One region of the Paracoccus qomolangmaensis genome, then DNA from elsewhere that is predicted to be linked to it. Evidence: riboswitches for the same ligand, from Rfam matches in the RefSeq annotation. Region 1 holds a riboswitch; each other region holds the start of a gene.
The links. A riboswitch is a leader RNA that binds a small molecule or an ion and turns the genes downstream of it on or off. The one in region 1 is predicted to bind cobalamin.
Positions count from the first base shown of each region.

Region 2: linked by a shared signal. The riboswitch ahead of PXD02_RS02100 (DUF1636 domain-containing protein) and the one ahead of PXD02_RS12345 (TonB-dependent receptor plug domain-containing protein) in region 1 are both predicted to bind cobalamin.
Region 3: linked by a shared signal. The riboswitch ahead of PXD02_RS02025 (CbtB domain-containing protein) and the one ahead of PXD02_RS12345 (TonB-dependent receptor plug domain-containing protein) in region 1 are both predicted to bind cobalamin.
Region 4: linked by a shared signal. The riboswitch ahead of PXD02_RS02495 (ATP-binding cassette domain-containing protein) and the one ahead of PXD02_RS12345 (TonB-dependent receptor plug domain-containing protein) in region 1 are both predicted to bind cobalamin.

Region 1 covers NZ_CP119082.1:2,365,204-2,372,875, forward strand. The annotation lists gene PXD02_RS12325 (HAD family hydrolase) at 1-681, opposite strand, end outside; gene PXD02_RS12330 (heavy-metal-associated domain-containing protein) at 719-904, shown strand; gene PXD02_RS12335 (hypothetical protein) at 1,060-1,362, shown strand; gene PXD02_RS12340 (NAD-dependent deacylase) at 1,370-2,047, shown strand; cobalamin riboswitch at 2,077-2,267, shown strand; gene PXD02_RS12345 (TonB-dependent receptor plug domain-containing protein) at 2,399-4,225, shown strand; gene PXD02_RS12350 (ABC transporter substrate-binding protein) at 4,212-5,006, shown strand; gene PXD02_RS12355 (FecCD family ABC transporter permease) at 5,003-5,989, shown strand; gene PXD02_RS12360 (ABC transporter ATP-binding protein) at 5,986-6,726, shown strand; gene parA (ParA family partition ATPase) at 6,723-7,358, opposite strand; gene PXD02_RS12370 (antibiotic biosynthesis monooxygenase family protein) at 7,439-7,672, opposite strand, start outside.
Region 2 covers NZ_CP119082.1:418,919-426,590, forward strand. The annotation lists gene PXD02_RS02085 (cobalamin biosynthesis protein CobG) at 1-949, opposite strand, end outside; gene cobN (cobaltochelatase subunit CobN) at 946-4,191, opposite strand; gene cobW (cobalamin biosynthesis protein CobW) at 4,193-5,224, opposite strand; gene PXD02_RS02100 (DUF1636 domain-containing protein) at 5,225-5,575, opposite strand; cobalamin riboswitch at 5,690-5,894, opposite strand; gene maiA (maleylacetoacetate isomerase) at 6,064-6,714, opposite strand; gene fahA (fumarylacetoacetase) at 6,711-7,672, opposite strand, start outside.
Region 3 covers NZ_CP119082.1:406,133-413,804, forward strand. The annotation lists gene PXD02_RS01995 (DUF4142 domain-containing protein) at 1-229, opposite strand, end outside; gene PXD02_RS02000 (SDR family NAD(P)-dependent oxidoreductase) at 303-1,058, opposite strand; gene PXD02_RS02005 (manganese catalase family protein) at 1,131-1,961, opposite strand; gene PXD02_RS02010 (hypothetical protein) at 2,697-2,831, opposite strand; gene cobF (precorrin-6A synthase (deacetylating)) at 2,990-3,781, shown strand; gene PXD02_RS02020 (CbtA family protein) at 3,758-4,492, opposite strand; gene PXD02_RS02025 (CbtB domain-containing protein) at 4,492-4,662, opposite strand; cobalamin riboswitch at 4,695-4,878, opposite strand; gene PXD02_RS02030 (DUF1636 family protein) at 4,897-5,211, opposite strand; gene PXD02_RS02035 (cobyrinic acid a,c-diamide synthase CobB) at 5,208-6,509, opposite strand; gene cobM (precorrin-4 C(11)-methyltransferase) at 6,506-7,279, opposite strand; gene PXD02_RS02045 (cobalamin biosynthesis protein) at 7,276-7,638, opposite strand; gene cbiE (precorrin-6y C5,15-methyltransferase (decarboxylating) subunit CbiE) at 7,635-7,672, opposite strand, start outside.
Region 4 covers NZ_CP119082.1:496,653-504,324, reverse strand. The annotation lists gene PXD02_RS02510 (copper chaperone PCu(A)C) at 1-444, shown strand, start outside; gene PXD02_RS02505 (SCO family protein) at 497-1,108, shown strand; cobalamin riboswitch at 1,123-1,302, shown strand; partial or broken gene PXD02_RS16825 (hypothetical protein) at 1,391-1,543, opposite strand; gene PXD02_RS02495 (ATP-binding cassette domain-containing protein) at 1,742-2,779, shown strand; partial or broken gene PXD02_RS02490 (IS256 family transposase) at 2,724-3,855, shown strand; partial or broken gene PXD02_RS02485 (IS3 family transposase) at 3,874-5,015, opposite strand; gene mobA (molybdenum cofactor guanylyltransferase MobA) at 5,218-5,811, opposite strand; gene PXD02_RS02475 (heme ABC transporter ATP-binding protein) at 5,853-6,641, opposite strand; gene PXD02_RS02470 (FecCD family ABC transporter permease) at 6,638-7,672, opposite strand, start outside.

The DNA of each region.
Region 1 (7,672 bases):
CAGCCGGTGCGCACGGGGATGATCGGGCGCCTCGGCCTGTTCGACGGCCCAGGTCAGGTCATGGGGGATGAAGACGCCGTGCCCGCCCAAGGTCACGACCGGCAGCACGTCGCTTTTCATCGAATTGCCGACCATCACGAAGCGGTCGGGCGCGACACCGGCGCGAAACAGGATGCGAGAATAGGTCTCGGGGGACTTGTCGGCGAGGATCTCGACGGCCTCGAAGCGGTCTGCCAGCCCGGATGCGGCGATCTTGCGTTCCTGGTCGATCAGGTCGCCCTTGGTGATCAGGATCAGCCGCCGCCCGTTCAGCGCGTCCAGCGCCTGCGCAACGCCCGGCAGCAGATCGACCGGATGGGCCAGCATCTCTTGCCCCAGTTCCAGGATCCGGCCGATGGCGCACCCGTCGATGCGCCCGTCGGTCAGTTCGATGGCGGTCTGGACCATCGACAGCATGAAGCCCTTGATGCCGAAGCCGTAACGGGCCAGGTTCGCGCGTTCCACGTCCAGCAGGCGGCTGGCGATGTCGGCGCCTTCGGCATGATCGCCCAGCAGCGCCACGAATTCGCCTTCGGTCACGCGGAAGAACGTCTCGTTTTCCCACAGGGTGTCGTCGGCATCCAGTCCGATGGCCTCGATCATCGCATCCCCCGTCTTGCCGTCGCCGTCATGCAGGACCATGCTGGCGCCAGCTTGTCAAACCCCCGAAAGGATTGCCATGACCTTCACCGTTCCCGACATGACCTGCGGCCATTGCAAGGCCGCCATCGAAGCCGCCATCGCCGAGGCGGGCGGCCGCGCCACGGTCGATCTGGCGCAGAAGACCGTCGCGGTGGACGGGCTGGACGCCGACCGCGCGGCACAGGCGATTCGCGGCGCCGGATACGAGGTCGGCCCCGCCTGACAGACGCAACGCCTTGACGCCGCAGGCGAAGGCGCCGCACAGCGCCCGATTGAGCGGGCGGGCCCTTTCTGATACCGTCGCGGACGGACGGGCCGTTACAGACCGGGACAACCGGCACCCGCCCTCGCAGACAAGGCAAACCGAGGAGACAGTTCATGCTCAACCGCATCGTCATTGCGGCCGCGGCCATCATGATGACCGCGCCGCTGGCCGTCGCCGGTCCCATCGACAGCGCCTGCGTCCGGTCCGACCGCGCGCGCGGCAATGCGCCGCTATGCGGCTGCATCCAGCAGGTCGCGAACCAGACCCTGTCGCGGTCCGACCAACGCCGCGCCGCCTCCTTCTTCCGCGACCCGCACGAGGCGCAAGAGGTCCGGATGTCGAAATCCAACGCCGACAACGCCTTCTGGGCACGCTACAAGCGGTTCGCGTCCCAGGCCGAGGCTTATTGCCGGTAAGCCTGCATTGCGTATCACCGTCCTGACCGGCGCGGGCATTTCCGCCGAAAGCGGGCTGGCGACCTTCCGCGCCAGCGACGGCTTGTGGGAAAACCACCGGGTCGAGGACGTGGCGACGCCCGAAGGCTTTGCCGCCGATCCCGACCTGGTGCATCGCTTCTACAACATGCGCCGCGCGGCGGCGGCGGCGGCGCAGCCCAATCCGGCGCATCTGGCCCTGGCCGATCTGGCGCGGCGGCACGACCTGACGCTGGTCACGCAGAATGTCGACGACCTGCACGAACGCGCGGGCAGCCCGGACGTGATCCACATGCACGGCAGCCTGACCGGCGCGCTGTGCGCGGCCTGCGGATATCGCTGGCCCGCGCCGCCGGTCATGTCCCCCGCCGACCCCTGCCCCGCCTGCGCCCGCCCCGCAACCCGGCCCGACATCGTCTGGTTCGGGGAAATGCCCTATCACATGGAACGCATCTGGGACGCGCTGGAAAGCGCCGAGCTGTTCGCGGCCATCGGCACCTCGGGCAATGTCTATCCGGCGGCGGGCTTTGCCCAACATGTCCGGCGGCGCGGCGTCGAATGCGTGGAACTGAACCTGGATGCCAGCGCCAATGCGCGCGACTTCCACCGCCGCATCACCGGGCCCGCCAGCCGGACGGTGCCGGACTGGGTGGCCTCGCTGGGCTGATTGCGCTTGCCTGCGCGCCGGTCCCTGGGCTATGGCAGCGATGCCTCGGTTCCGGGCCTCAAACCCGGTTAAAAGGGAACGCGGTGAAAATCCGCGACTGCCCCCGCAACTGTCAGCGGAGAGCCGGGCCGGACAACGCCACTGGTCCCAGAGGGACCGGGAAGGCCCGGCCAAGCCTTGACCCGCAAGTCAGGAGACCTGCCGAACGCGATCACCCTGACGGCGTGCGAGGGGCGCGCCGGAAACGGAAACTTCCGTCGTGGTGGTGTCGCTGTCCGGCGGGCCAAAACCTGCCAGACCAACCGCATCGCGCCCTGGCCCCTGGCCGGGGTTCCTGGAAGGATGTCATTCGTGACCGCAAGACCCATTGTCCTGACCCTGACCGCCGCCTTGGCCCTGACCACGGCCCTGCCCGCCGCCGCGCAGGATGCCGCCCCCGACGCCATCGTCCTGGACGACATCACCCTGACCGCCAACCGCGAGGCCACCGACCTGAGCCGGTCGGGCAGTTCCGTCTCCGTGCTGGGCGCCGAAGACCTGGCCGATCGCGCAGGCCAGCCCCTGGCCCGCAGCCTGTCGCGGCTGCCGGGCGTCACCCTGCGCCAATACGGGCCGCTGGGCACCACCGGATCGCTGATCCTGCGCGGCGCCCCGGCGCAATACCTGCCCGTCGTGATCGACGGGATCGAGGTTGCGGATCCCGCGGCGGGCCAGCCATCCTATGACATCGGCGGGATGATCGGCCAGTCGGTGAACCGGGCCGAATTGCTGCGCGGCGCGCAATCGGCGCTGTACGGCTCGCGCGCGGTGGCGGGCGTGCTGTCGCTGCAATCCCTGCGCCCGACGCAGGACGGCCTGCACCACCATTTCGGGATCGAGGCAGGCAGCTTCGACACCCTGACCGCCAGCTATGGCGCGACGCTGCGCCGCGCGGATGCGGACCTGGCCTTCCAGGTCAGCCATATCCGCAGCGACGGCTTTTCCGCCCGCGACGAACAGAACGGCAATTTCGAGGATGACGGCTACGAGGCGACGCGCCTGTCCTTCTATTCCGCCTATGCGCTGGAAAACGGCGCGACCATCGGCTTCAACGGCTTCTGGGAAGACAGCAGCGGCGATTTCGACGACTTCAACGGCGATGTGGCTGGCACGCCAGGCGACGACTATAACGACCGCGAAAGCTATGGCCTGCGCGGCTTCGCGCAGTTCCAGACCGGCACCGTCGATCACGAGATCGCCCTGACGCGTTACCGCATCGACCGGCAAAGCTGGTCGAACGGCACCGTCTCGCCCTTTGTCGGCACGCGCACGAAACTGTCCTGGCAGGGCGCGACCGACCTGGGCGCGGGCATCCGCGCCGTGTTCGGCGCCGACACGGAAAAAGAGGAAGCCGAAGGCAACGGCGATGCCCGCCTGAACGGCGTTTTCGTGGAAACGACCACGGCGCTTGGCGACCGGATCGACGTGACGACATCGCTTCGGCGCGACGATCATTCGCGCTTCGGCGGCTTCACCTCGGGCCGGGTGACGGCGGTCTGGCGCGCGACCGACGACCTGCTGTTCCGCGCGGCCCTGGGCAACGGCTTCCGCGCGCCCTCGCTTTACGAACTGTTCGGCCCCTATGGCAACGCCTCGCTGGAACGAGAGGAAAGCCGCACGCACGAGATCGGCGTGGAAAAGCAATGGGGCGACAGCCATCTGCGCGCGACCGCGTTCTGGCTGCGGGCGAACAACCTGATCGGCTGGGATGATCGCGGCACCGCCGACTGGTCGGACGACGGCTATAACCAGGTGCCGGGCACCGCCCGCCGCCGGGGCGTCGAACTGGACGGCCGCTATGTCTTTGGCGCGGGCCATGCGCTGACCGCCAGCTATACCTTCATCGACAACCAGGTCGACTCGGAATGGGCCAAGGTGCCCGAACGCGTGCTGAACCTGGGGGCCGAGACGGTGTTTGCCACCGGCACCACGGCGGGCATCCAGGTGCAACACGTCGCCGGCCGTCCGAACGACATGGACGATTTCACCACCGTGGACCTGCTGGTCAGCCACTCCATCCGCGACGACGCCACCGCCTATCTGCGGCTGGAAAACGTCCTTGACGAGGATTACCAGTGGGTCAGCGGTTATGGCACATCGGGCCGGGCGATCTATGCGGGGCTGCGTGCGTCGTTCTAGCGTCCTTCTTGCGGCGGCGGCCCTGATCGCCGCCGTCCTGCCCGCGCAGGCGGCGCCGCGGCGCGTGGTGTCGATGAACCTGTGCAGCGACCAGCTGGCGATGCTGCTGGCCGCGCCGGGGCAGCTGATCTCCGTCAGCGACCTGGCGGGGGATCCGCGCATGTCGCCGATGGCGGATCGGGCGGCGGATTACGCGAAGAACACCGGCCGGGCCGAGGAAATCTATCTGATGCGGCCCGATCTGGTGATCGCCGGCACCTTCACCGCCGCCGCGACCGTGGCGATGCTGCGCCGCCTGGGCATCCGGGTCGAGACCCTGCCCCCCGCCGAAAGCCTTGACGCGGTCCGCGCGGAAATCCTTCGCATGGGCGATCTGCTGGGCCGCCAACAGGCCGCGCGCGATCTTCTGGACCGCTTCGACGCCGACCTGGCCCAGGCGCGCAGCCCCGACCGCCGGGGCCGCGCGGCGCTGTATTACGCGAACGGCTTCACCTCGGGCCGCGCGACGCTGGCCGGGACGATCCTGGACGCGGCGGGCTATGACAATGTGGCGGGCGATTACGGCATCGCGACGACCACCCCCCTGCCGATGGAGCTGCTGGTGATGACCCGTCCCGACCGGCTGATCACCGGCGCGAAATGGCCCGGCCAGTCGCGGGGCGAGGCGATCCTGGATCATCCCGCCCTGTCCGCCATCGCCCCGGCCGAGGGGCAGGTGACCGACCGCGACTGGGTCTGCGGCACGCCCTTCATCGTCCAGGCCATCCGGTCGCTGCGATGAGGGGGCTGTTCGTCTTCCTGTCCGGCCTGGTGGCCGCGCTGTTCCTGGCCTCGCTGCTGACCGGGCCCGCGGGATTGCCGGTGACGGACTCGCTGCGCGCCCTGGTCCTGGGCGGCGATGGCCCGCTGCCCATCGTGATGCGCGAAATCCGCCTGCCCCGCGCGATCCTGGGGATCGCGGTGGGCGCCGGGCTGGGCCTGACGGGCGCCGCCCTGCAAGGCTATCTGCGCAACCCGCTGGCCGAACCCGCGCTGATCGGCGTCTCGGGGATGGCGGCGCTTGGGGCGGTGCTGGCGATCCAGACCGGGCTGTCGATGGCGGCGGTGCTGGCCCTGCCGCTGGCCGCGCTTGCGGGGGCGGCGGTCGGCGTCAGCCTGCTGGTGGCGCTGGCCGGGCCGCGCGGAGGCTCGGTCACGCTGATCCTGGCGGGGGTCGCCATTTCGGCGCTTGCGGGCGCGGGCACGGCACTGGCGCTGAACCTGTCGCCCAACCCCTATGCCGCGAACGAGATCGTCTTCTGGCTGATGGGATCGCTGGCCGACCGGTCCATGCTGCATGTCTGGCTGGCCCTGCCGCCCATGGTCCTTGGCGCCGCGCTGATCCTGTCCACCCGCCGCGCCCTGGACGCCCTGACCCTGGGCGAGGCCGCGGCCCAGGCGATGGGCGTGTCCGCCGCCGCGCTGCGCTGGCGGCTGGTCGCGGGCACGGCGCTGATCGTCGGCCCGGCGACGGCCGTGGCCGGGGCCATCGGCTTCATCGGGCTGGTCGTCCCGCATATCCTGCGGCCTTTCGTGGACGCGCGGCCATCCGCCCTGCTGCCCGCCTCGGCGCTTGGCGGGGCGGCGCTGCTGCTGGGGGCCGACATCGCCGTGCGGCTGATCGTGCCCGACCGCGACCTGAAGCTGGGCGTGCTGACCGCCATCGTCGGCGCGCCGCTGTTCCTGCACCTGATCTGGAAAACCCGCAGCGGAGGGCGCGTCTGATGGTCCTGCGTCTGTCCGGCCTGACCGTCACGCGCCGCGGCCGCCCGGTGCTGCACGGCGTCTCTCTGGCCCTGAAACGGGCCGAGTTCGTCGGCCTGATCGGTCCCAACGGCGCCGGGAAATCCACGCTGATGGAGGCCGCGCTTGGCCTGATCCCCTTCACCGGCGCATCCACCCTGGCCGCCATGACGCCCGGCGCGCGCGCCCGCCACGCCGCCTATCTGCCGCAGTCGCGCGAGATCGCCTGGCCCCTCAGCGTTCAGGATCTGGTGGCGCTTGGCCGCATTCCCTGGCCCGGCGGCGGACGGGGCACCGCCGACCGCGCGGCCATCGACGAAGCCATCGCCCGCATGGGGTTACAGGCGTTCCGCAAGCGCACCGCCCTGCGCCTGTCGGGGGGCGAGCAGAACCGCGCGCTGATCGCCCGCGCCCTGGCGCAGGACACGCCTCTGCTGATCGCGGACGAACCCATCGCGGGGCTGGATCCGGCGCAGCAACTGGCCTGCCTGCGGCTGTTCCGCGATCTGGCGGCGGAAGGGCGGACGGTGCTGGCCTCGATCCACGACCTGGGTCTGGCGGCGCGGTTCTGCACGCGGCTGGTGCTGATCTGGGACGGGCAGGTGCTGGCCGACGGTCCCGCCGATGCGGTGCTGCGCGACGACCTGCTGCGCCGCGCCTTCGGCATCACCGTGCGCCGGGTCGATACGCCGGACGGCCCGGCGATCCTGCCGGTCTAGCCGATGGCCGCCAGCACCTCGTCCGTCAGCGCGGCGATTTCGTCCCGCGCCGGGCCGCTGCGCGCGCGTTCCATGGCGCCCGCGCCCTGGCCCAGGGTTTCGGCATACAGCACCCGGTTCGACACCTGCGTCTCGGCCACCTCGGCCCCCAGTTCGGCGGCCTTCTGCGCGACCTCGGCCGACAGGCGGGTATGCGGGCGCACGCGGTTCATCACCACCAGCACCTGCGCCTTTTCGCGGCGCGCCAGATCCAGAACGCCCTCGGTCGCCCACAGGTCGACATGGCTGGTCGCCACCGGCACCAGCACCAGATCGGCCACCCGCAGCGCCGGGCGCAGGTCGCTGTCGATCTTGGGGGGCGTGTCGATGATGACGAAATCGAACCGCTTCTTCAGCTTCTCGGATTCGTAGCTGGCCCCCCAGGCCGAGGAGGTCGAGAAATCCATCGCCTCATCCTCGCCCTGGCTGTGCATCCGTTCGATGAACCAGCGGCCCAGGCTGCCCTGCGGATCGGTGTCGATCAGCGCGACGGAATGGCCGCGCCCGTGCAGGCTGACGGCCAGGTTCACGGCCAGGGTCGTCTTGCCCGACCCGCCCTTTTGCTGCGCGACCGTGATGATCCTGCCTGCCATCGCCTGCTGCCCCCGCCTGACGTATTCGGAAGGTTAGCCGCCGCCCGGTGCGATTGCACGGCCTTTTTGCAGATGCAGCATCAGTCGTCGAAAACGGACTGGACCTCGTACATGACCGGCTCGAAGCTTTTGCACATGCCGTGGATTTCCCGGTTGCGGCGGCGCATCTCCTCGCTGCGCAGCATGGCCTGATAGTCCTTGCGGTCGCGCCACTGCGAATAGGTGGCGATGCGGGTCTGCGCGTCGTTCAGATGGATCGCCCCCGACACGAAGCCCGGCTGGCGGCGGATCACCTGATCCCAGGCATCGGTCAG
Region 2 (7,672 bases), 1.3 Mb from region 1:
TATGCAGGATCGCGCCCGGCGGCACCAGGGGCGCAAGGTCGCGGGCAAGGCGCATCGTCTCGACGCTGGCCGAGGGGCAACGGGGCTTGCCCACGCAGACCGCCACCCGCAGGCGCGGATCGTCCGGGTGGGTGATGGCCTGGGGATGCCGGGGCGGCGCCGCGGCCTCGATGACCAGCGACCGCCAAGGGGTCGGCCGCGCGGGCGCGACGGCGATGGCGCGCAGCGCATCCGCGGGCATCCGCCCGAAAGGCGCGGCGACGCAGGTGCCCGGCGCGGCCGGGCCGGGCCGCAGCGGCGGGGTTGTCAGGGGCGCGATATCGGCGGCCAGCGGCGGGCGCGCGCCGCCGCCCACAAGCGGCCCCATCCGCCGCGCGCCGCGTTGCGCCGCGAACCAATGCGCCAGCGCGACAAGGCGGGTCACGGCCTGCGCGGCGGGGACCGCTTCGCCGCGCTTCGTCCCGTCGGCGCGCAGGATCAGGCCCGATGCCGACCGTTCGATCCGCAGGTCGGCCGATGCGCCGGTCAGGATCGCCGCCGGGCCGGTGTCGATCGCAAAGCCGAATTTCGCGGGCAGGGGCGGCAACTCGGCCAGGCGCGCCGCCAGTTCGGCCGCCAGGGCCATCGTGGGATCGCCCTGCGTCCAGATCGGCGACACCAGGATGTTGCGGCGCGTCTCCTGCGTGGGATCGGTGTCGATCAGATCCAGCCGCCGCAGATCCGCCTGGACGGCCTCCAGATCGGCAGGCGCGACCGCGCGCAGTTGCAGGTTCGCCCGGCTGGTCAGCGTGACCGCGCCGTCGCCGAACCGCTCTGCCAGATCGGCCAGGCCCAGCATCTGCGCGGGGGTCAGCCGCCCCGACGGGGGGCGGACGCGCAGCACCAGCCCGTCGCCGGACGGCATCGGCGTCAGCGCGCCGGGGCACCAGCCCTTGGCCGCCCCGCTCATCTGATCCCCGCCGCGAGGCTGTTGGACCGGCTTTGCCACAGCCCGGCGTCTGCCAGGGCCGCGAATGTCGCCCGCATCGCCTCCTGGGCCTGGGGATTGCTGGCCTCCAGGAAATCCGCCACCCGAGGATCGCCCAGGGTAGCGGCGTGATAGAGATCGAACAGATGCGGCGGCACCACCCCGGCCAGATGCGCGAAGGCCGCCATGTGGTCCAGGGTGGCGGCGATTTCCGCCGCGCCGCGAAAGCCGTGCCGCATCATCGATTCCAGCCAGCGGGGATTGGCGGCCCGCGCCCGGACCACGCGCGCGATCTCCTCGGGCAGGGTGCGGGCGCGGGGGGCGTCGGGGCGGGTCGCGTCCAGGTGGTAGAGGGCGGCCCGACCGCCCAGGGTGGCCAGGGCGGCGGCGAAACCGGCCTCGTGGCTGGCGTAATCCTCGGCCAGCAGCAGGTCGGTTTCGGGAAGATCCTGAAGGTGGACGAAAGCGTCGGCGCCGCGCAGCCGGGCCTCAAGCATCGCGCGCGCGGGGGCGCCTTGGGCATCGTGGCCCGAGGCGGCAAGCCATGCCTCTCCGGCCGCCTGCCGGGCCTCGGGGGTGAACGGTCCCGTCGCAAGCCCCAGGCCATAGCGGGCGGGGGCGGGGGCGAAGACGCGCGGCCCGGACGGCGCCGCGACATAGGGGTTCATGTCGGCGGCCTCGTCGCGCCGGGCCAGCGCCGCCGTGGCCTGTTCGAACAGCCGGGCCAGGTCGGGGAACACGTCGCGGAACAGGCCCGAGATGCGCAGCGTCACGTCGATGCGCGGCCGGTCCAGCAGCGCCAGCGGCACGATCTGGAATCCGGTGACGCGGCCCGACTGGTCGTCCCAGACCGGAGCCACCCCGGCCAGGTGCAGCGCCATGGCGAATTCCTCGCCCGCCGTGCGCATGGTGGCCGACCCCCACAGGTTCACCACCAGCCCGCGCGGCCAGTCGCCCTGGTCCTGCAAATGGCGGCGCAGCAGTTCCTCGGCCAGCCTGATACCCTGCGCATGGGCGGCGGCCGAGGGCACGGCGCGGGGATCGGTGCCGAACAGATTGCGCCCGGTCGGCAGCACGTCGCTGCGCCCGCGCCAGGGCGATCCCGACGGCCCCGGCTCGATCCGGCGGCCCGCCAGGGCGTCCAGCAGCGCGGCCTTTTCGGCGGCGGCCGAAGCCGCGTCGCCCGTGAAGCCCCGGCCATCGGGCGTGCCGCGCCCCCAGACATGCAGACCTTCGGCGAATTGCGAATCCTTCACGTCGCAGACGAAGCGGTCGATCAGCGGAATCGCCTCGGCCGGGCTGGCATGGCCGGGGATGCCCAGGTCGTCCTCGACCCCGGCCGATTGCGCCTCGGCCCGGATGGCGGCGACCAGCCGGGCCTGGCGGGGGGCGTCCATGCCGTCGGCCAGGGAATATTCGTCCAGCAGCCGTTCCAGGCGCAGGAACGGCGCGGGCGTGCCCGAAGGCGCAAGCGGCGGCGGCAGGTGGCCCAGCGTCACCGCGCCCAGCCTGCGACGGGCCTGCGCCGCCTCGCCCGGATCGTTGACGATGAAGGGATAGATCACCGGCAGCGCCCCGGTCAGGGCCTGGGGCCAGCAGGTGGGCGACAGCGCGGCGGCCTTGCCGGGCAGCCATTCCAGCGTGCCATGCGCGCCGATATGGACCAGGGCGTCGGCCTGGTCCTGAAGCCACAGGTAGAAGGCGACATAGGCGTGGCGCGGGGTGCGGGTGGTGTCGTGGTATTCGCCCTCGTGGTCGGCGGGCTGGCCGCGTTCGGGTTGCAGCGCGATCAGGGCGGTGCCGCGCCGGATCGCGGCAAAGGCGAAGGCGCCGTCTTCGACCGCCGCGTCATCCTCGGGCGCGCCATGGGCCGCGTGCAGGGTCTGGCGCAGGGATTGCGGCAGGCGGCGGGACAGGGCCAGCCGGTATTCCCCCAGCGGCCAGCGGATGCGGCCGGTCGCAAGCGCCTGTTCCAGCGGCGCGGCGCCCGCGTCCTGTCCCAGATCGGCCAGCATCGCCTGGGCCGAGGCGATGGCGTCCAGGCCGACCGCATGGGCCATCCGATGCGCCTTGCCGGGATAGGTGGACAGGATCAGGGCGACGCACCGCCGGGCGGGCGCGGTCGCGGGTGCGGCCAGCCGGTGCCAGCCCGCCACCCGGTCCACGGCGGCGGCGACCTGGGCCGGATCGGCGCGGTGCCGGGCGCGGGCGAATTGCAGGTCGCAATTCCAGGCGGCGGCGTCCTTGAACGAGATCGCCCCGGCGCCGATCCGCCCGTCGACCTCGGGCAGGGCGATGTGCATCGCCAGGTCGGATGGCGACAGGCCGCGATCCGATCCGGCCCAGGCGCGGCGATCGCTGGTCGCATGGATCACCTGGAAGACCGGCGCGCCCACGGCGTCCAGCGGCGATCCCTTGTCCGAGCGCGCCGAAAAGGCGGTGGCGTTGACGATGGCGGCCGGGGCAAGGCCGGGCAGCGTGGCGCGCAGCCAGTCGGCCGCCGCCCGGTCCTTGAGGCTGGGCAGGAACAGGCCGGTGGCGCGGAAGCCCCGCGCGTCGAAAGCGGCGATCAGGGCGGCGATCCCGTCGGTATCGGCCGCCGCCAGCCAGGCGCGATAGAAGGGGATCGCCACCAGGGGCGCGTCCCCGCCGGGGGGACCGTCCGACGGACCCGTGCCGGGATGCCAGAACCCGAAGGGCGGCAGCGCCTTCGACCCCGCCACCGGCCCCGCATACAGCCCCGAGGCCAGCGCAAGCTGGGCCAGCGCCGCCTGCGCCGCGACCTCTCCGCCCGCATCGCACAGCGCGGCCAGACGCCGCAACGTGGATGGCGGCAGGTTCGAGGCCTGGTCCAGCGCCTGATCCGGTCGGCCGTCGGCGGGCAGGAAGGCCAGGGCGATGCCGTTCCGCCGGGCCAGCCGCGACAGCTGTTCCACTCCATAGGACCACCAGGACGCCCCGCCGATCAGCCGGACCAGGATGCCCCTGGCCCGCGACAGGGTGCGGTCGACATAGGTATCGACCGACAACGGATGCGTCAGCCCCGCCAGGTTCGCCAGCCGCAGCGAGGGCAGCGAGGCCCGCCCTCGGTGCCATCCCGCCGCGAAGGCCCCCAGGTCGCTGTCGGAAAAGGACAGCACCACCAGATCCGCGGGCGTCTGCCCCAGATCGCGCGGCGCGGCCCCTTCCTCCAGCCCGTGGATCTCGCGGAACAGGACATGCATGTCAGGACAGCGCGGCTTCGATGGCGGCGCGGTCGATATCGCCCTTTTCGGCGATCACCACCAGCCGTCCGCGCCGGGGCCGGTCGCCCCAGAGGCGGTCGAACTGATGGCGGACGCGCGGCCCCACCGCCTGCACCAGCAGCCGCAGGGGCTTGCCCGCGACCGCGACATGGCCCTTGACGCGCAGGATGTTCCGGCGGCTGGCCAGCGCCTGGATCCTGTCCGCCAGCGCATCGGGATCGGCCTGTTCCGGCAGATCCACGACGATGGTGTCGAAATCGTCGTGGTCGTGATCCCCGGCCCCGTCATGGTGCGAGGGGCGGGCGTCCAGCCCGTCCTCGGCCGCCGCGCCCAGGCCCAGGACCACGCGGGCGTCGATGACGCCTTCGGCCAGGGGCAGCATGGGCAGGGGCCGGGGGGCCTCGGCCTCGATCACCTGGCGGGCGCGGGCCAGCCCGTCCGCGCCTGCCAGGTCGGGCTTGGACAGCAGCACCAGGTCGGCGCAGGCGATCTGATCCTCGAAGACCTCGGACAGCGGCGTCTCGTGGTCGGCATCCGCGCCGTCGCCCGCATGGGTATTGCCGGGACGGGCAGGATCGGGGGCGAACCGGCCCGCCGCCACGGCTTCCGCATCGGCCACGGCGATCACGCCGTCGATGGTGATGCGCGAGCGCAGGTCGGGCCAGTCGAAGGCCTTCAGCAGCGGCTTGGGCAGCGCCAGGCCAGAGGTCTCGATGAGGATGTGATCGGGGCGCGGATCCATCGCCATCAGCCGCTGGATCGAGGGGATGAATTCGTCGGCAACCGTGCAGCAGATGCAGCCGTTGGTCAGTTCGACGATATTCGCCTCGGGGCAGTTGGCGTCGGCGCAGTCGCGGATCAGGTCGCCGTCCACGCCCACGTCGCCGAATTCGTTGACCAGGACCGCCAGCCGCCGCCCGCCGGGATGGTGCAGCAGGTGCCGGATCAGCGTGGTCTTTCCCGCCCCCAGGAATCCGGTGACGATGGTGACGGGGGTTTTTTCGAGCGACATTCAGGCCTCCTGCGGCGGGATGCGGGCAATGGTGTTCTTGCGGATGACGGCGGGGCGGTCGCGCCAGGGCACGACGCCGTCCTCGGTCGCGGCATAGGCGCGGATCATGGCGATCAGGTCGTCCAGGTCGCGGTCCGGATCCAGCGCGCCCTGCACATAGGTCCAGCGTCCTGCCCCACGCAGCACCACGGCGCAGCCGCGTGCGCAGGCGGACAGGCATTCCTGCCGCCGATGGTCGATCCCGGCCGCGGCCAGGGCATCGGACAGGCGTCGACCGTCGCGTTCGGCCTGGGGGTCGGCCCCCGGAAGGCGGCAGGTGGTGCAAACCACCAGTTCATATGTCTCAGCCACGGCCCCTCCGGCCAGATGCCTTGTGGCGGCGGGATGGACGGGCCAAAGGGTCGTCGGCCACGGGCCAGGACCATCCGGCAACGACATCACCCCGGTCGCGCGCGTTTCACGGCCCCTTCGGGGCGGTTGCTGGCAGGTCTCCCGGCTTGCGGATGTCAGGGACTGGCCCTGGCGGCTGTCCTGCCTTCCCGGCCCGATGGGCCAGTGGCGGTGGACATCCTCTCCGGTCACGGTCGCGGGGGCGGCTGCGCTTGGGCCGATGGCCTGGCGCATTCCCTCTTCGCCTGCCACAGGCAGGAACCAGCACCGCCAGCCAAGCCACGAACCGTCCCCCAAGTCAAGCGAGGTCGCGATGAAGACCGCCGCGCAGCCGGATCGCCTTCGAGATTTCGATCAGGCCGATAGGTCCGGCGCGGCAGCCGACAGAAAAGGTGTCGGCCCCCTCGCAGACGTCGGGTGTCGCTATCGGCGGCAAGGCGGACCCGCCTTTACTTTGCGACAGACCCGGCAACCGGCCCATAGGCGTCGGGATGAGCCGCCGCGAAGGCGGGCAGGCCGGCGCAGCGTTCCGCGACGGCGGCGATGCGGGGCAGGTGGTCGAAGGCCACGCCCCAGCGATTGGCGTTGTAAAGCTGCGGGATCAGGACGCAGTCGGCCGTGCCCGGCTGGTCGCCATGGCAGAAGAGGCCGTCCGGGCCCTGGGCCAGCATCGCCTCGACCGCCTCCAGGCCCGTGGCGATGGTGTCGCGGTTCCAGGCTGCGCGGGCCTCTGCCCCGGCCAGCGCCTCGACCCGCTTCAGCACACGCAGATTGGCCAGCGGGTGGATCTCGCAGGCGATGGCCTGGGCGAGGGCGCGGACGCGGGCGCGGCCCGCCGGGTCGGCGGGCAGCAGCCGGGGGCCGGGCCGCGTCTCGTCCAGGTATTCGATGATCGCCAGCGACTGGGTCAGGCGCAGCCCGTCGATTTCCAGCACCGGCACCAGCCCCTGCGGGTTCCGCGCCAGATGGGCGGGGTCGCGCTGCGCGCCCGCCACCAGATCGACCGCCACCCGGTCATGGGCGATCCCCTTCAGGTTCAGCGCGATCCGCACCCGATAGGATGCGGAGGACCGCCAGTAGTCGTGCAGCACCACGGTCATGGCCGGGCGGGCAGGATGGTGCCGGTGCAGGGGCCGAAGCCGATGTGATAGCCGTCGCCTCGCGCCTCGGCGAACAGCGCGATCTCGTCGCCATCCTCGATAAAGGTGCGGGGCGCGCCATTGACCGTGACCGGGGTCTTGCCGCCCTGGGTCATCTCCAGCAGCGCGCCGGTCTGGTCGGGGGACGGCCCGCTGATGGTGCCCGATCCCAGCAGATCCCCCACCCGCATCGGGCAGCCCGAGGACGTGTGATGCGCCAGCTGCTGGGCGCTGGAATAATACATGACGTTGTAATTGGTGCGCGCCATGACCTGGCCGTTCATCGACCAGCCGATCTTCAGGTCGTAAAGGCCGGGCCGCTCCTCGGCCAGATAGGGCAGCAGCGGGTTCAGCCGCTCGGCGCCGGGGCTGCGGAACGGCTCCAGCGCGGCCTGCGTCACCACCCAGGCGCCGATGGTGGTGCCAAGCGCCTTGGACTGGAACGGTCCCAGCGGCTGGTATTCCCAGGCCTGCACGTCGCGCGCCGACCAGTCGTTCAGCAGCACATAGCCGAAGATCATCGCCTCGGCCTGTTCCACGCCGACACGCTGGCCCATGGTGCTGTCGGCGCCCAGGACGGCGCCCAGTTCAAGCTCCAGATCCAGGCGGCGGCAGGGTGCCCATTCCGGGCCGGCCTCGCCCTTCAGCTGCCCCATGGGTCGGCGGATCGGCGTGCCCGAGACCACGACCGACGACGCCCGGCCGTTATAGCCGATGGGCATATGCGTCCATTGCGCGGGCAGCGCGTTATCCGGCCCCCGGAACAGCACGCCCACGTTGAAGGCATGGTTCTTCGAGGCGTAGAAGTCGGTATATTCCGTCACCCGGATCGGCAGGTGCATCCGCGCGTCAGCCATGGCGACCAGCGGCAGGTCGCCCTCGGCGCCTTCGGCCAGCAACTCGGTCAGCCGCGCCCGCA
Region 3 (7,672 bases), 1.3 Mb from region 1:
CAAAGGCGCGGGCCACGGCCTCCTGCTCGGCCACCTCGAGCGCGGCGAAGGCTTTGACGGCGGGGTCCGTGCCCTTGTCGGCGGCGGCCCGGCTGCTCAGCAGCGAGAAATTTCCGCCCATCAGGATCGCCTGCATGTCTGCATCGGGCGCGGTCTGGGCAAAGGACATTCGGGCGACCGGCATCACGGCGGCGACCGCTCCGGCTGCGAAAAGGGTTCTGCGCTTCATCTGCATTCTCCTGCTTGGGGGGTCCGGGGATCGGACCCTTGGGGCCGCCTGGCCGGTCGTCGGCCGGGCGGGGTCATTCGTCCTCGGGTTCCGCCATCCGCCGATGCGCCTTGGCCACCAGCCCCGCGGGCAGGACTTCGGCCAGGGTGGCCTGCATCTTGTTCTTCAGGCCCGGCGTCATCTGCGCCTGTCCCGCCACCATGGCGTCATAGCCCGCGCGGGCGACCATGGCGGGATCGTCCTTGTTCTTCATCTGGCCGATGGGCGTGTCCAGAAGGTCCGCGCGTTCGAAGAAGGCCGTGTCGGTCGGGCCGGGCATCAGACAGGTCACGGTGACGCCCGTGTCCTTCAGTTCCTCGTTCCAGCCCAAGGCGAAGTTGTTCAGGAACGCCTTGGAGGCGTTGTAGATCGCCTGGAACGTCCCCGGCATGAAGCCCGTGATGGAGCCGGTGATCAGGATCCGCCCCTGGCCCCGGGCCTGCATCCGGCGGCCCAGCGGATGCGCCAGCCGCAGCACGCCCAGGATGTTGGTCATCACCACATGGTCGATGCGCTGCGGATCCTGGTCCAGAAAGGCGTGGCCCAGCCCGGTGCCCGCGTTCAGCATCAGCAGCTCGACCTCGCGTCCGCCCAGATGGGCCAGGACCGACGCGACCCCTTCGGAGGTGGCCAGATCGGCCTCGACCGCCTCGGCACCCAAGCCTGCGGCGGCCTGATGAATGGCGGGCTCATCGGCGACCACGATGGTCTGGTGTCCGTCGGCCTGGGCGATGCGGGCCAGTTCCAGCCCGATTCCCGTGGATGCGCCGGTGACAAGGGCAAGGGTCATCGCCATCTCCTGCAAGGGTGTCGCTTGTTGCGAAAGGAAAGGCCCGCCGGTTCCGGCCGGCGGGCCGCAGGATTATCCGATCTGTTCGGCCTGCGCGCCGCTGTCGGGGCGCGCCATGCCCAGATCGGGCTTCTGGTCGGACGGATGCAGTTTGCCCGTGACGAAGGTGCCCTTGCCGTCGATGGACGGGCCTTCGCCCCAGCGGCCGGAAACCGGCGCGCTGCCATCGGCCTGGAAGCCCAGATAGGCATAGCTGAAGTCGGTCTTTTCCTGCGCCTGCGGAAAGCTGTTCGGGATCGGGAAGGCTCCGGTCATGCCGCCCAGCTCCTCAAGCGCGGCAAGCCACTGGTTCTGGTGCATGGTGTCGCGCGCGATCAGATAGGACAGCATGTCCTTCATGCCGGCGTCGTCGGTCATGTTATAAAGCCGCACGGCCAGGGTGCGCCCCGTGGATTCGGCGGCGACATTGGCGGTCATGTCCGCGGCGATGTTGCCGCTGGCATAGATGTGGGACATGTCGAAGGGCACGCCGTCGCTGTCCACCGGCATCGCCGACAGGCCGGACGACAGCAGGTTCTTCAGGTTCACGCCGCCCATCGCCGCGCCCACCACGCGGTCGGTCGCGGCCATCTCCTCCTGCATCGACAGGGGCGCGCCATCCAGGTTCATCGCGACGGCGGTCGCAAGCATCTCGATATGGCCCAGCTCCTCGGCGGCGGTGTTCATCAGCAGGTCGCGGAACTTGGGGTTGCCGCGCGCGCCGCAGGCCTGGAAGAAATATTGCATCGCCACGCGGATCTCGCCTTCGACCCCGCCGATGGCCTGCTGCAGCGCACGGGCGAACAGCGGGTTCGGGGCGTCGACGCGAACGGGATATTGCAGCTTGTTGTCGGTATAAAACATCGGAAGTCCTCGGATGATCGTGGAGGGAAACCGGGCATCCAGACGGCGTACACGCATCGGCGTCAGCACGGGCACCCGGTCCTACAACCGTCCCCTGCTTGCGATGTTCCCGAAGATCGGCCGGGCAATCCTTTATCAACCCTGACGCCTTCGCCCTTACACCGGCGTGAAATCCGTATCCGGACGCAGGCGTCGGCAATATGCGCGGACCAGGTCGATCGAGGCCTGGATGTCGGCGAGCAATACCATCTCGGACGGCGTGTGCCTGTAGCGCAGCGGCACCGGGATTACGCCCGTGGCGACGTCGCCCCGCAGCTAATGCACGACCCTCGCATCGGTCGGGCTGGTGCCGCCGGCCGCTTGCTGCTTCCAGGCGATCCCCCTAGCGCGGGCTGCCGAGATCAGAAGGTCCAGCACCACCGGATTGGTGCTAACACCCTGCGAGATGCCAGGCTCTTGCCCGGATCGAGTCGTCTCTGATCCTGGGGCCGTGCACGCGGATAGGCGAACAGCCATTCATAGCGTTGCGTGAGACGTTCAGCACCCCGGCCGCCTGAACCGTGCTCATGCACATGGCCCGGCCATGCTGATCGTCACGCCGATTGTCTTTCCCATCGTCACCGAACCGGGCGGCCCTGGCCCGACATCCAGGTCGAGATCTGGCTCAGGCAATCCGATGTTCCGCCCGGCAGGCACGACGCCCGGACATTCCTTCGAACTAGGCCGGGTGGTGCTTCAGCATTGGGATTGCGCGCCAGGCCCGATGACGGCGCGCTCGATTGCGCCCGCCGCCTGATCGACCATCAGTTTTCCAGGGTTGGATGGCGGCGGAAAGCCGGTCGGGCGGCGATTCCACGGCAAACTGGACATCTACCATTCCGTGCAGGCCGCTCGGCTTCCGCTGATTGCGGCGGAGGGCGGATCGCCCAACACGTCCTGATCGAAAAAGGCACAGCTGAAGGCCGCTTGACCGCCGCTTGGTCCGGGGGCAGAAGCGCCTTGCATGATCCATGGGCGGGGCCTCCGGGATGGAACTTTGGCTTATCGGCATCGGCATGGGACGGGTCGAGCATCTGACGCTTGAGGCCGTCGCGGCGATCAACCGGGCCGATCTGATCCTGATTCCCCGCAAGGGCGAGGAGAAGGCCGAACTGGCCCGGATGCGGCGACGGATCTGCGATCAGGTGCTGACCAATCCGCAAACGGTCCTGGCGGAATTCGACCTGCCGGTGCGGGATGCCTCGGGCGGGTATGAAGGCGGCGTGCTGGACTGGCATGAGGCGATCGCCGGGTGCTGGGACCGGGCGATCGAGGCCCATCCCGGCGCGGTGCGGGTGGCGCTGCTGATCTGGGGGGATCCGGGTCTCTATGACAGTTCGCTGCGCATTGCCGGGCGGCTGGCAAAGCGGCGGGCCGTGACCGTCCATGTCGTGCCGGGGATCATGTCGTTGCAGGTGCTGACGGTGGCCCATGCAATCCCCCTGAACGAGATCGGCGCGCCCGTCCTTGTCACCACCGGGCGGCGGCTGCGCGACGAAGGCTGGCCCGCTGGCGTCGATACGCTGGTGGTGATGCTGGACGGCATGAACAGCTTTCAGGCCCTTGATCCCGCAGGGGTCCGCATCTGGTGGGGCGCATATGTCGGAATGCCGGGCCAGATCGTCGAGGCAGGCCCGCTGGCAGAGGCAGGACCGCGCATCGTCGCTGCGCGGCAGGCCGCCCGCGACCGGCACGGATGGATCATGGACATCTATCTGCTGCGGCGGGATCCCGGCTTAGGGGGGACGGGACAGGGGTCAGGCGCGGCCCCGCGACCATAGGCTGGGCGTCAGCAGGCCCAGGGCGACCCAGGCCACCAGGCCCACGCCCAGGGCGCGCCCCGCGAACTGGGCGGCAAGCTCGGGCGGGGTCGGGCCGGTCAGTTCGGCCGGATGCGGCGCGCCGACCAGATGAGGCAGGGCGGCCAGGACGATGGCGGGTGCCCATGTCGCCCAGGACTTGCCGAAGGCGATCAGCCACAGCGCGGCCGCCGACAGGGCGACGGTGGCCAGCCACCAGATTTCGCGCTGCGTGATGTTGGCGGCGGCCATGCCGGGCAGTTCCGGGGCCAGGCCGAAGGCGGGCGCAAGCTGCACCGCGACAAAGCCCGCGATCCCCCACAGCAGCCCCTGGCGCGGGGTGACGGTGTGGCCGCGGTTTTCCGCAAGCGCGATGGCGGCCACCAGCAGCAGCGCATATCCGGCATAGACCAGGATCGAGAACAGCACCGACAGCCCGTCGCGCGTCAGGTCCAGGCCGCCCATGTCGGGATGGGCGGCAGCGGCGGCGCCTTCGGCGCGGTCATGGTCATGGGCGCTGTCCGCCGCGCCGTGATGGTGGTCGCCGGGGGCCGCGAAATGGGTCAGCTCGCCCCCCTCGTAAAGTTCGGCGTGCAGCAGGACGGGCTGGACAAAACCCAGCTGCAACAGGGTGGCAATCAGCCCTGCGGCAGCACCAGCGATCAAGGCGCTGGACAAAAGACGCGACAGCATCAGTGGCAGGGAAAGCCGGTGGCGTGGCGCATGTCATGGGCGGCATCGTGCAGCGTCTCGGACTGCGCGAGGCCGGCCGTGAAGACCAGCACCGCGCCGATGGCGGCCACGATGAAGATGTCGCGCAGCGATGTGGAAACCGCGGCCGATGCGCGGGAAAGCGTCGTCATGTCATTCCTCCTTGCCGTCATCCCCGACGGCGGATTGCGTTTCGCGCAAGGTCGGTCTCCTGACTCGCAGGTCGCTGCCTTGTCCTGCCTTCCCATGGCGCGGGGCCACAGTGGCGTGCCGGATCGGCTCTCTGCTCACAGTCGCGGGGGCGGTCGGGTTGGTGATCCCTGTTCCCACGCAGCCTTGCGGGCTGCACCTTGCACGCCGCAGACTGGCATCGCCGAAGCCGGCGGTCAAGCGCCGGGAATGCGCGCCAGAACCTTGAAGCGCAGCGAACCCAGCGGGCGGGCGTCGCGGATCTCTCCGCCCGGCGCGGCGTGGTAGAGATCCAGGAACCGGCGCAGCCCGCCCCGGTCGCCGCCGTCCACCGGCCCGAACAGATAGGCCATCCGCCCCGGCGCCCTGACCGCCACGGACCCGCCGCTGCGGCAGCCCGACAGGCAGCCCGACGCGCGGACCGTGCAGGCGGCTCCGTCAAGCGCGGCGCGGACCGCCGCCAGCCTGTCCGCCCCGCCCGGACATTCGGCGCAGACGAAGACGCGGGTCATGCGGCCTGCGCGATCAGGTGGAAGAACGTGCCGGTGACGCGGCCGCGCCGCGATCCGGTCTCGGCCACCGCCGCGCCGTCGGCATCCGTCACCTGGGCCAGGGGATCGTCCGGCTGGTCGAGGATGGTCGAATAATGGAACTCGTGCCCCCGCAATCGCGTCCCGGCGGGCAGGCCCGGCATCGGGTCCGACAGCCGCGCCAGCCGGTAACCCAGATGCATCCGCCGCTGTTCATAGCTGGTGACAAGCCCCAGCAGCCCGGCCATCGGATGGCTGGTCCCGCCCGCGTCGATCAGCGCCCGGCCCAGCACCATGTAGCCGCCGCATTCGCCATGCACCGGACGGGTGGCCGCGAAGCGGCGCAGCCCGTCCAGGAACCGGGCCGCGCCCGCGATCCGCCCGGCATGCAGTTCGGGATAGCCGCCCGGCAGCCAGCAGACATCCGCGTCCGGCGGCGGCGGCTGATCGGCCAGCGGAGAGAACGCAAGCACCTCGGCCCCCTGCCGCAGCCAGCTGTCCAGAAGATGCGGATAGACAAAGGAAAACGCCTGGTCCTGCGCCAGCGCGATCCGCTGGCCGGGCGGGGGCATCGGACGTCCGCCGGTCGCGGGCCCGGCACGGCCCCGCGCCGCGGCCCGGATGGCGTCCAGGTCGACATGGGCGCGCAGGAAGGCCGCATAGGCGCGGATCGCGGTTTCCAGATCCGGGTGTTCCGCCGCCTGCACCAGGCCCAGATGCCGTTCCGGGATGGTCAGGTCGCCCCGCCGGGGCAGCGCGCCAAGGACGGGGATGCCCCGCGCCTGGAAGGCCAGGCGGCACAGCCGTTCGTGGCGGGCCGAGGCGACGCGGTTCAGGATCACCCCCGCCACCCGCACGTCGTCGCGGAACCGCGCCATCCCCAGGGCCAGCGCCGCCGCCGTCTGCGCCTGGCCCGAGACATCCAGCACCAGCAGCACCGGCCAACCGGTCAGCGCGGCGATGTCGGCGCTGGCGCCGTTGCCGGTCTCGCCATCCGCCGCCACGCCGTCGAACAGGCCCATCGACCCCTCGGCCAGGGCGAAGCCGTCCGCCCGCGCCAGCTGTGTCGCCAGCAGGCCCCTGGGCATCGCCCAGCTGTCCAGGTTGAAGGACGCCCGCCCGCAGGCCGCGCGGTGAAAGGCCGGGTCGATATAGTCCGGCCCGCATTTGTAGGGCTGCACGGTCACTCCGTCCTCGGTCAGGCAGCGCAGCAGGCCCAGCATCACCGTGGTCTTGCCGCTGCCGGACCGCGCGGCCGAGACGATCAGCCCCCCGCTCATGGCGCCACCGCGTCGCCGCGCCCGCCGCGAAAGCGCCGGTCGTAATCGGCGGAATACAGGCGGCTGTCGTCGAATCCCTGTTGCGCCAGGGCGCGGCCGACCAGGATCAGGGCGGTGCGCTCCATGCCGTCGCCGACCTGCGCGGCGATGTCGGCCAGGGTGCCGCGCACCAGCCGCTGGTCGGGCCAGCTTGCCCGCCAGGCGACGGCCACGGGGCAATCGGCGCCGTAATGAGGGATCAGTTCGGCGGCGATCCGGGCCAGCCGGTGGATCGACAGGTGCAGCGCCAGGGTCGCGCCGGTCGCGGCGAAGGCGGCAAGGCTTTCGCCCTGCGGCATGGCCGAGGCGCGGCCCGCCATGCGGGTCAGCACCACGCTTTGCGCAAGGCCCGGCAGGGTCAGTTCCGCGCCCAAGGCGGCGGCGGCGGCGGCAAAGGACGGCACGCCCGGCGTCACCGTATAAGGGATCCCCGCCGCGCGCAGGCGGCGCAACTGCTCGCCCATGGCCGACCAGACCGACAGGTCGCCCGAATGCAACCGCGCCACGTCGAGGCCCCGTTCATGCGCCGCCGCGATCTCGGCCAGGATGGCGTCCAGATCCAGCGGCGCGGTGTCGACGATCCGGCAGCCGGGCGGGCAATGGGCCAGCAGCGCCGGGGGGATCAGCGATCCCGCATAAAGGCAGACGGGCGATGCCGCGATCAGGTCGCGCCCGCGCAGCGTCAGCAGGTCGGGCGCGCCGGGACCGGCGCCGATGAAATGGACGGTCATGGATCGACTCCTTCCGCGACGGCGGCGGTGGCCATGCGGTCCTGGCTGACGGTGCGGGGCGCCCGCAGATGCGCGCCCGGCCCGGCGGCGATCAGCGCGCAGGCTTCGGCGACGCTGCCGGTGCCGTGGGTTCGCAGCGACAGCGGGCTTTGTGTGGGCGTGGCGGTCCGGGCCAGCGCCTCGGGCGCGACCAGGGTCAGGGCCAGGCCGGAGGCGGCCAGTTCGGCCGCCAGCGGATCAGCCGCCTTGACCGCCGGAATGGCGATCCGCGTCAGCCCGCCGCCTCCGGCCCGGCGCAGCGCATCGCGGACCGAGGCCGGCGTGGCCCCGCTGCGAAATCCGACGCCCGCATGTCTCATCGCGTCACACTCCATTGCACGACCGGATAGCTTG
Region 4 (7,672 bases), 1.4 Mb from region 1:
ACGGTCACAAATCACGGCGCGACGGATGACCGGCTGGTCTCGGTGACGGCCCCTGTCGGCAAGGCGGTCCAGATGCACGAGACGGCCGAGAAGGACGGCGTGATGACCATGCGTGAGCTTCCCGATGGCCTGCCGATCCCGGCGGGGGCGGCGGTGACGATGGCCCCTGCCGGTATGCATCTGATGCTGGTCGGCCTGACCGAGCCGCTGGTCGAGGGCGACACGCTGGACATGGTGCTGCATTTCGAAAAGGCCGGCGACGTGCCGGTTCGCTTCGACATCCTCGGCATCCATGCGCGCGGCCGGGCGGACAGGGATCACGCCGCCCCCGCCCATTCCGCGCGTCACGGCCCTGCGGCGCATGAGGCCCAGGCGAAACCGCCGCCCGAACAGGGAAAGGCTTTCGCGCCATTCGACGGGGTGCCTCATGTCGAAGAGGACTGAGACGGCGAAGCGGGGCGGGCGCGCAACGCCTGCCAGGCAGGCTCCTCGGGGGATGCCGCGAAAGACCCTGCGCATTCTGCGCATCGCCTTGTGGGGGCTGGTCCTGCTGACGGGCCTGGCGGCGACCCGGCTGTTTCTTCCCGCCCCTCCCGACCCACAGGAGACGCTGGCCGCCGTCGATCTGGGGCAAGGCGACTATCGGCTGGAGACGACCGAGGGCCAGCCCTTTACCGAAGCCAGCCTGAAGGGCCAGCCCTCGCTGGTCTTTTTCGGCTTCACCCATTGTCCCGACGTCTGCCCGACCACCATGGGCGAGATCATGGGCTGGAAGGACGACCTCGGCCCCCTCGCCGACGGGCTGAAGGTCTGGTTCGTCACCGTTGACCCCGAACGCGATACGCCGGAGGTGCTGCGCGATTACGTCTCGTGGCTGCCCGGTGCCACGGGCGTGACCGGATCGGTCGAGGAGACCGCCAAGGCGCTGATGGCCTTCAGGATCTCCGCCCGGAAGGTGCCGCTGAAAGACGGCGGCTATTCGATGGATCACAGCGCCTCTGTGATGCTGTTCGACCGCGAGGGCCGTTACAGCCAGTTTTTCAGCTATCGGGATGAACCCGAACGGGTCACGACGCAACTGCGCCGCTTGCTGGAGTCGCAGGGATGACGCGGATGCGATCGCTTCGTCTGGTCGGCACAGGCCGCTTTGTTGCCCATCGCGGCAGGGACAAGGCCGGGGCTGCCCCCGCACCTGTAAGCGGTGAGCGACGGCCGACGACGCCACTGGTCGCCCGCGTCCGGGAAGGCAGGCCCGAACGGCGATCCGCGAGTCAAGAGACCTGCCGCAGCGATCACCCATTTCCGGTGCGAGGGGCACCAGGAAAGCGGCCATTCCGCAATAGCGGGCGACCAGCAGTTTCGGCCCCGCCCGATGCAGCGCCTGATAGGCGGCGGCGAAAGCCCGGCGCTGTGCGTCCGACAGGTCGGTGACCAGCGCCGGCTCGTTGATCTGGCCCCATATCGCGCCCGCCTCGGCCAGCTTGCGCGACACCCGCTCATAGGCTGGCAGGATCGCGGGCAGCAGGGCAAAGGGCGGCGCCATCCCCGACCGGCTGCTTCATGGCAAGGCACCGATCGCCCGATCCGTGCCGTGCGGATCGGCGACGGGCTGCCGAAGTCGATCCATCTGGGCATCCGGCGCGGCGACGAGGCCACCGATCACGTCGCAGGCTTCATCCGGCTGGCGCGGCAGACCCGTGTTCAGCCGGCCGAATAGGGCGCGAAGCGCGCCTCGGCGGAGTTGACCGCCAGCGGCCGGCCGACCATGGGAAAGGCGCGCTACGGACAGGCATTTGCGTCGAGCGCGCAGGATGGCCGCGTGGTTTGTCACGATATGCACACCCGGCGGGATGGCGCGCCCCGGGGCAGGCATTGCGCCTTGAGAGGACAGCGCGCAGTCGTGCCGGTCGGCACGATACCATTGCCCGGCTTTGGTGACGTTTCTCGGGGTCAGCCGCCTCCTCGTCGGACACCGGACCGCATCGCGCTTGAACTCGTCGCTGTGTGTCACTGCCATATTCGGTCTCCATTTTGGCGAGCATCGCTCTTTGAAGACCGGAACGGAACTGGGACAGGTCCACACCAGCTTTCCGGCGGCCAGCAGCAGCGCGTCGCGCTGGCGCGCTCGCTCGTGACCGATCCGGCGATTCTGCTGCTCGAGGAGCCGCTCGGCGCGCTCGACAAGAGCCTGCGTGAAAGCATGCAGTTCGAGTTGCGCGAGATTCAGAAGAAGCTGGGGATCACCGCCATCCTCGTCACCCACAACCAGGAAGAGGCGCTGACCATGAGCGATCGCATCGCCGTGATGTCGACCCGGCGCGTGGTGCAGATCGGAACGCCGATCGAGGTCTACGAACAGCCGCGCACGCGCTTCGTCTCCGAATTCCTCGGCACGGCGAACATCCTGCCCGGCGAGGTGGCGGAGCCGGTCGCGGACGGCCGCTGGAACACGGTCATCGTTTTCTGCCTGATCGCGCCACTGTTGACATCCATCATCATGCGCACCTTCGGCTGGACCGTGCTGTTCGCCCGCAGGGGCCTCATCAACAACTGGCTCGTCGAGTGGGGCCTGGTGGCGCGCCCGCTGCGCATCGTCGATACAGAGCTGATGGTCTATGTCGGACTGGCGCATGTGCTGGTGCCCTTCATGGTGCTTTCCATGAGAGTGTCAGATCTTCTGTGTATGAGAGATCCGGTCCATGCTTCTTCGAAAGGAAGCATGCATGACGATTTCCAAGGAACTGCTGGACGAACTGCTGAAGGGAGTAAAGCGCCCTGAGGACCTGCTCGGCGACAGCGGGCTGATGAAAGAGTTGAAGATCAAGCTGATGGAGCGGATGCTGGGCGCGGAGCTGACGGCGCATCTTGGCTATGAAGATGGCAAGGAAGCCCCTCCGGGTCAGAGCATCCGCCGGAATGGCGCCTCGACCAAGGTGCTGAAGGGGCAGGACGGCGAGATGCCGGTTGCGGTGCCCCGCGACCGCGACAGCAGCTTCGAACCGGAACTGGTGAAGAAGGGCCAGACCCGGAATCGACGGGATGGATGGCAAGATCATCGGACTCTACGCGGCCGGGCTGACAGTCCGGGATATCCAGGCCCATCTGCTCGATCTCTATGGCCTGAAGGTCTCGCCCGACCTGATCAGCCGCGTCACTGACGCCGTCCTGGACGAGGTCCGGGAATGGCAGAGCCGGGCGTTGGAGCGGATGTATCCGATCGTGATCTTCGACGCCCTGCGGGTGAAGATCCGCGATGCCGACAGCCGGACGGTGAAGAACAAGGCCGTGTATGTCGCCCTCGGCGTCACTCGAGACGGCCTGCGCGAGGTTCTGGGCCTGTGGGTCGCCGAAAATGAAGGCGCCAAGTTCTGGCTCTCGGTGATGAACGAGCTGAAGAACCGGGGCACGCAGGACGTCCTGATCGCGGTCGTGGACGGGCTGAAGGGTTTCCCCGAGGCGATCAGCGCGGCCTTCCCGAACGCCATGGTCCAGACCTGCCCTCGCCATGGTCACTCGGACCAGTGGCGTTCCCATGGCTCGATGCATCTGGTGCGCCATTCCCTGAACTTCTGTTCCTGGAAGGACCGCAAGGGCGTGGCCGCCGATCTGCGCCGGATTTACAGCGCCCCGACGGCCGATATGGCCGAGGCCGAACTCGACGCCTTCGAGGAAAAATGGGCTGGGAAATACCCGTCCATCGCCCCGGCCTGGCGCAGGGCTTGGCAGGAAGTGATCCCGTTCTTCGGCTTCGATCCGGCGATCCGCAAGATCATCTACACGACGAATGCCATCGAGAGCCTGAACCGCGTGATCCGGAAAACGATCAAGACGCGGGGTTCCTTCCCGACCGACGAGTGAATAGCCTCGAGTTTCTTAGACGCCTTCCCGTCTCATCATCTGCCGTCGCTCGAACTCTGCGGGCGACAGCATTCCGTTTCTCGCATGTTTGCGCTTCGGGTTATAGAACATCTCGATATAATCGAACACGTCCTGCCTTGCGTCTTCGCGGGTCCGGTAGGTCCTGCGCCTGATCCGTTCGCGCTTGAGCAGGTTGAAGAAGCTCTCGGCAACAGCGTTGTCGTGACAGTTGCCACGGCGGCTCATGGAATGCTCAAGATTGTGGGCGCGCAGGAATGCTGCCCAGTCCATGCTGGTGAACTGGCTGCCCTGATCTGAATGAACCAGCACCTTGGTCTTCGGCTTGCGCCGCCAGACGGCCATCAGCAGGGCCTGCAGAACGACATCTGTCGTCTGCCGACTTTGCATCGACCAGCCAACCACACGCCGGGAATAGAGATCGATGACCACCGCGAGGTAGGCGAACCCCTCTTGCGTCCGGATGTAAGTGATATCGGTCACCCAGACCTTGTCCGGGGCCTCGACGTTGAACTGCCGGTCGAGGGTGTTGTCGACCACGACCGACGGCTTGCCGCCATAACTTCCGGGGCGGCGCTTGTAGCCGATCTGCGCCTTGATCCCCGCAAGCTGCGTCAATCGGGCGACCCGGTTCGGACAAATGCTTTCGCCCTGTTCAACCAGATCATCATGCAGCTTGCGGTAGCCGTAGACCTTGCCGCTCTCGGCCCAAGCCTTCTGCAGCAGTTCGGTCTGGCGCCTGTCTTCCTGGGCTCGCGCGCTCACCGGCGCCTGCAGCCAGGCATAGAACCCGCTCGGCTGGATGCGCAGGCACCGGCACATCGCACGGATGGAAAACTGACCCCGATGCTCGGCCACGAACGCGTATCTCACTTTGCATCCCTGGCGAAATACGCGGTGGCTTTATTTAGGATGTCACGTTCCTCCGATACCCGGACCAGCTCTCGCTTCAGTCGTCAGATCTCGGCATCCTTTGCCGTCTCACCCGACACCGCCTTCGCGAACTTGCGCTTCCAGGCATAGAGCGAGTGCGTGCTCACCCCGAGCCGCTCAGAGACCTCCTTGGCCGGGTAGCCCCGCTCCGTGATCTGCGCCACCGCATCGCGCTTGAAATCGTCAGTGAAATTACCTGTGCCCATCATGGCCTCCTTGCCTCAAAGTTAGCGAAAAAGGCGTCCACGAAACATGGGGCTATTCAGTTCTGCGCTTGGTGGCACGCCTCATCCTCAGCCGCGCTCCACCAACCGAATTCATCCTGGCATGGTCATTCTGGCGCCGACGACATCAGGCCTATGCAGCAAACGCGCATCGCAGAAGACAACATGAAAAGCAACTGTAGTACTAACGCCCTGCCGCCCGGTCCAGATCCTCGGGCGTGTTGATATTGAAGAAGGGATCCTCGGGACCGGCGTGCCAGATCGCGGTCGCCGCCCCATGGGCCGCTGCGAAAGCCCGCACGCGCCGCTGGCCCGACGCCAGGGCGGCGCGCAGGTCGTCGCGCAGCGCCACCGGCCACAGGCCGAAGGTCGGGTGGGCGATCACCTGCCCGTCTGCGTCCCGGCTGGCGGCCAGCACGATGCCAGTCCCGGCCTGGGTCAGGCGCAGGGCCAGATCCGCCGGGAAAAACGGCGTATCGCCCGCCACCGACAGAACCCGCTCGGCCCCCCGCCCCGCCGCCCAGTCCATCCCCGCCAGGATCCCCGCCAGCGGCCCCGGATGATCCGGCAGGCCGTCGGCGACGACCGGCAGGCCGAATGCCGCGAAGCGGGCCGGATCGCCGTTCGCGTTCAGCGCCAGGGGCCTGCATTGCGGGGCCAGCCGGTCGACGATCCGCGCCAGGATCGGCCTGCCGCGCAGATCCAGCAGGCATTTGTCGCCGCCGCCCATCCGGGTCGCGCGGCCTCCGGCAAGGATGATGGCGGGGGGCAGGGTCATCAGGGGGTTGTCCCGCCTTCCGGGCGGCAGGGCAAGCCCCCTCAGGCGACGGCGCCCTGCGGCAGCAGCCAGACGCCCCGGTCCGGCGCATGGCGCACCCGCAGCGCGCAGCCATAGGCCTGGGACAGCAGCGGGTCGGTCAGCACCAGATCGGGCGCCCCTTGCGCCAGGGCGCGACCGCCCTGCATCAGCAGGACGTGATCGGCGAACATCGCGGTCAGGTTCAGGTCGTGCATCACCGCCACCACGCCGCCGCCCTGCCGGGCATAGTCCTGGGCCAGCCGCATCACCGTCAGCTGATGGGCGATGTCCAGGCTGCTGACGGGTTCGTCCAGCAGCAGCCAGCGGGGACCGTCCGGCCCGACGGGGTGCCAGACCTGCACCATCGCGCGGGCCAGCTGCACGCGCTGCTGTTCGCCCCCCGACAACTGCTGATAGAGCCGCCCCGGATGGCCCGGCAGGCCCACCCGCAGCAGCGCGGCGCGGATCAGCGCGTCCTGTTCGGCGCGCGCGCCGGGACGGGCGGTCAGGCCGATGCGGACGATCTCGGCCACCGAGAACGGAAAGCTCAGCCCGCTGTGCTGGGGCAGGACGGCGCGGCGCAGGGCCAGGGCGTCCGGGGCCATCCCGGCGATGTCGGCGCCGTTCAGCGTGACGGCCCCCGCCTGGGGCGCAAGCTCGCCCGTCAGGCAGCGCAGCAGCGTGGTCTTGCCCGATCCGTTCGGGCCGATGACGGCGGTCAGGCGGCCCGGCTCGGCCCGCAGGTCGACGCCGTGCAGGACCGGCGCGCGGCCCAGGCGGGCCTGGATGTCGCGGGCGATCAGCGTCACAGGTCCACCACGCGGCGATTGGACAGCAGCACCCACAGGAAGAACGGCCCGCCGATCATCGCGGTGACGATGCCGATGGGCAGTTCGGCGGGCGCGACCACCGTGCGGCTGATCATGTCGGCGCAGATCAGGCTAGATGCGCCCAGCAGGCCGGAATTGACCAGCAGCCAGCGGTGGTCCGGTCCCGTCGCCAGCCGCAGCAGATGCGGCACGACGATGCCCACGAAGCCGATCCCGCCCGAGATGGCGACCGCCGCGCCCGTGGCGCCGGCCGTGGCCAGGATCGCCACGGCCTTGACCCGCTGCAGGGGGATGCCGACATGGGCGGCCGCGGCCTCGCCCAGGGCCAGACCGTTGAGGCCCCGCGCCAGGAACGGCGCGGCGATCAGCGCGGCGGCGATCAGGGGACCGGCGGCGGCGATCTTGGTCCAGCTTGCGCCCGCCAGCGATCCCAGCCCCCAGAAGGTCAGGTCGCGCAGCTGGTCATCGTTCGCCTTGTAGACGATCAGCCCCGACAGGGCGCTGACCATCGCGGCCAAGGCGATCCCCGCCAGCAGCATCGTCGCGATCGAGGTGCGCCCCTGCCGCGTCGCGATGCCATACAGGACCAGCATCGACAGCCAGCCGCCCGCGAAGGCCGCCAGCGGCACCAGGTGCCAGCCCGCCAGGGCGGCCAGCGACGGCGGCAGCAGACCGCCCAGCACGATCGCCGCGATGGCCCCCAGCGAGGCGCCTGAACTGACCCCCAGCAGGCCCGGATCGGCCAGCGGGTTGCGGAACAGCCCCTGCATCACTGCGCCCGACACCGCCAGCGCGGCGCCGACCAGGATGCCCGTCACCAGGCGCGGCAGGCGGATGTCCAGAAGCACCACCCGGTCGGTCAGCGCGATCTCTCGCCCCGCCAGCCAGTCGGCCAGCACGCGCGGGGCCGACACGCCCGATGCGCCATGGCCCAGCGACACCAGCGCGACCGCCGCCAGCAGCAGCGCCAGCACCACCGCCAGGACGCGCCCCAGATGGCGGCGGTCGCC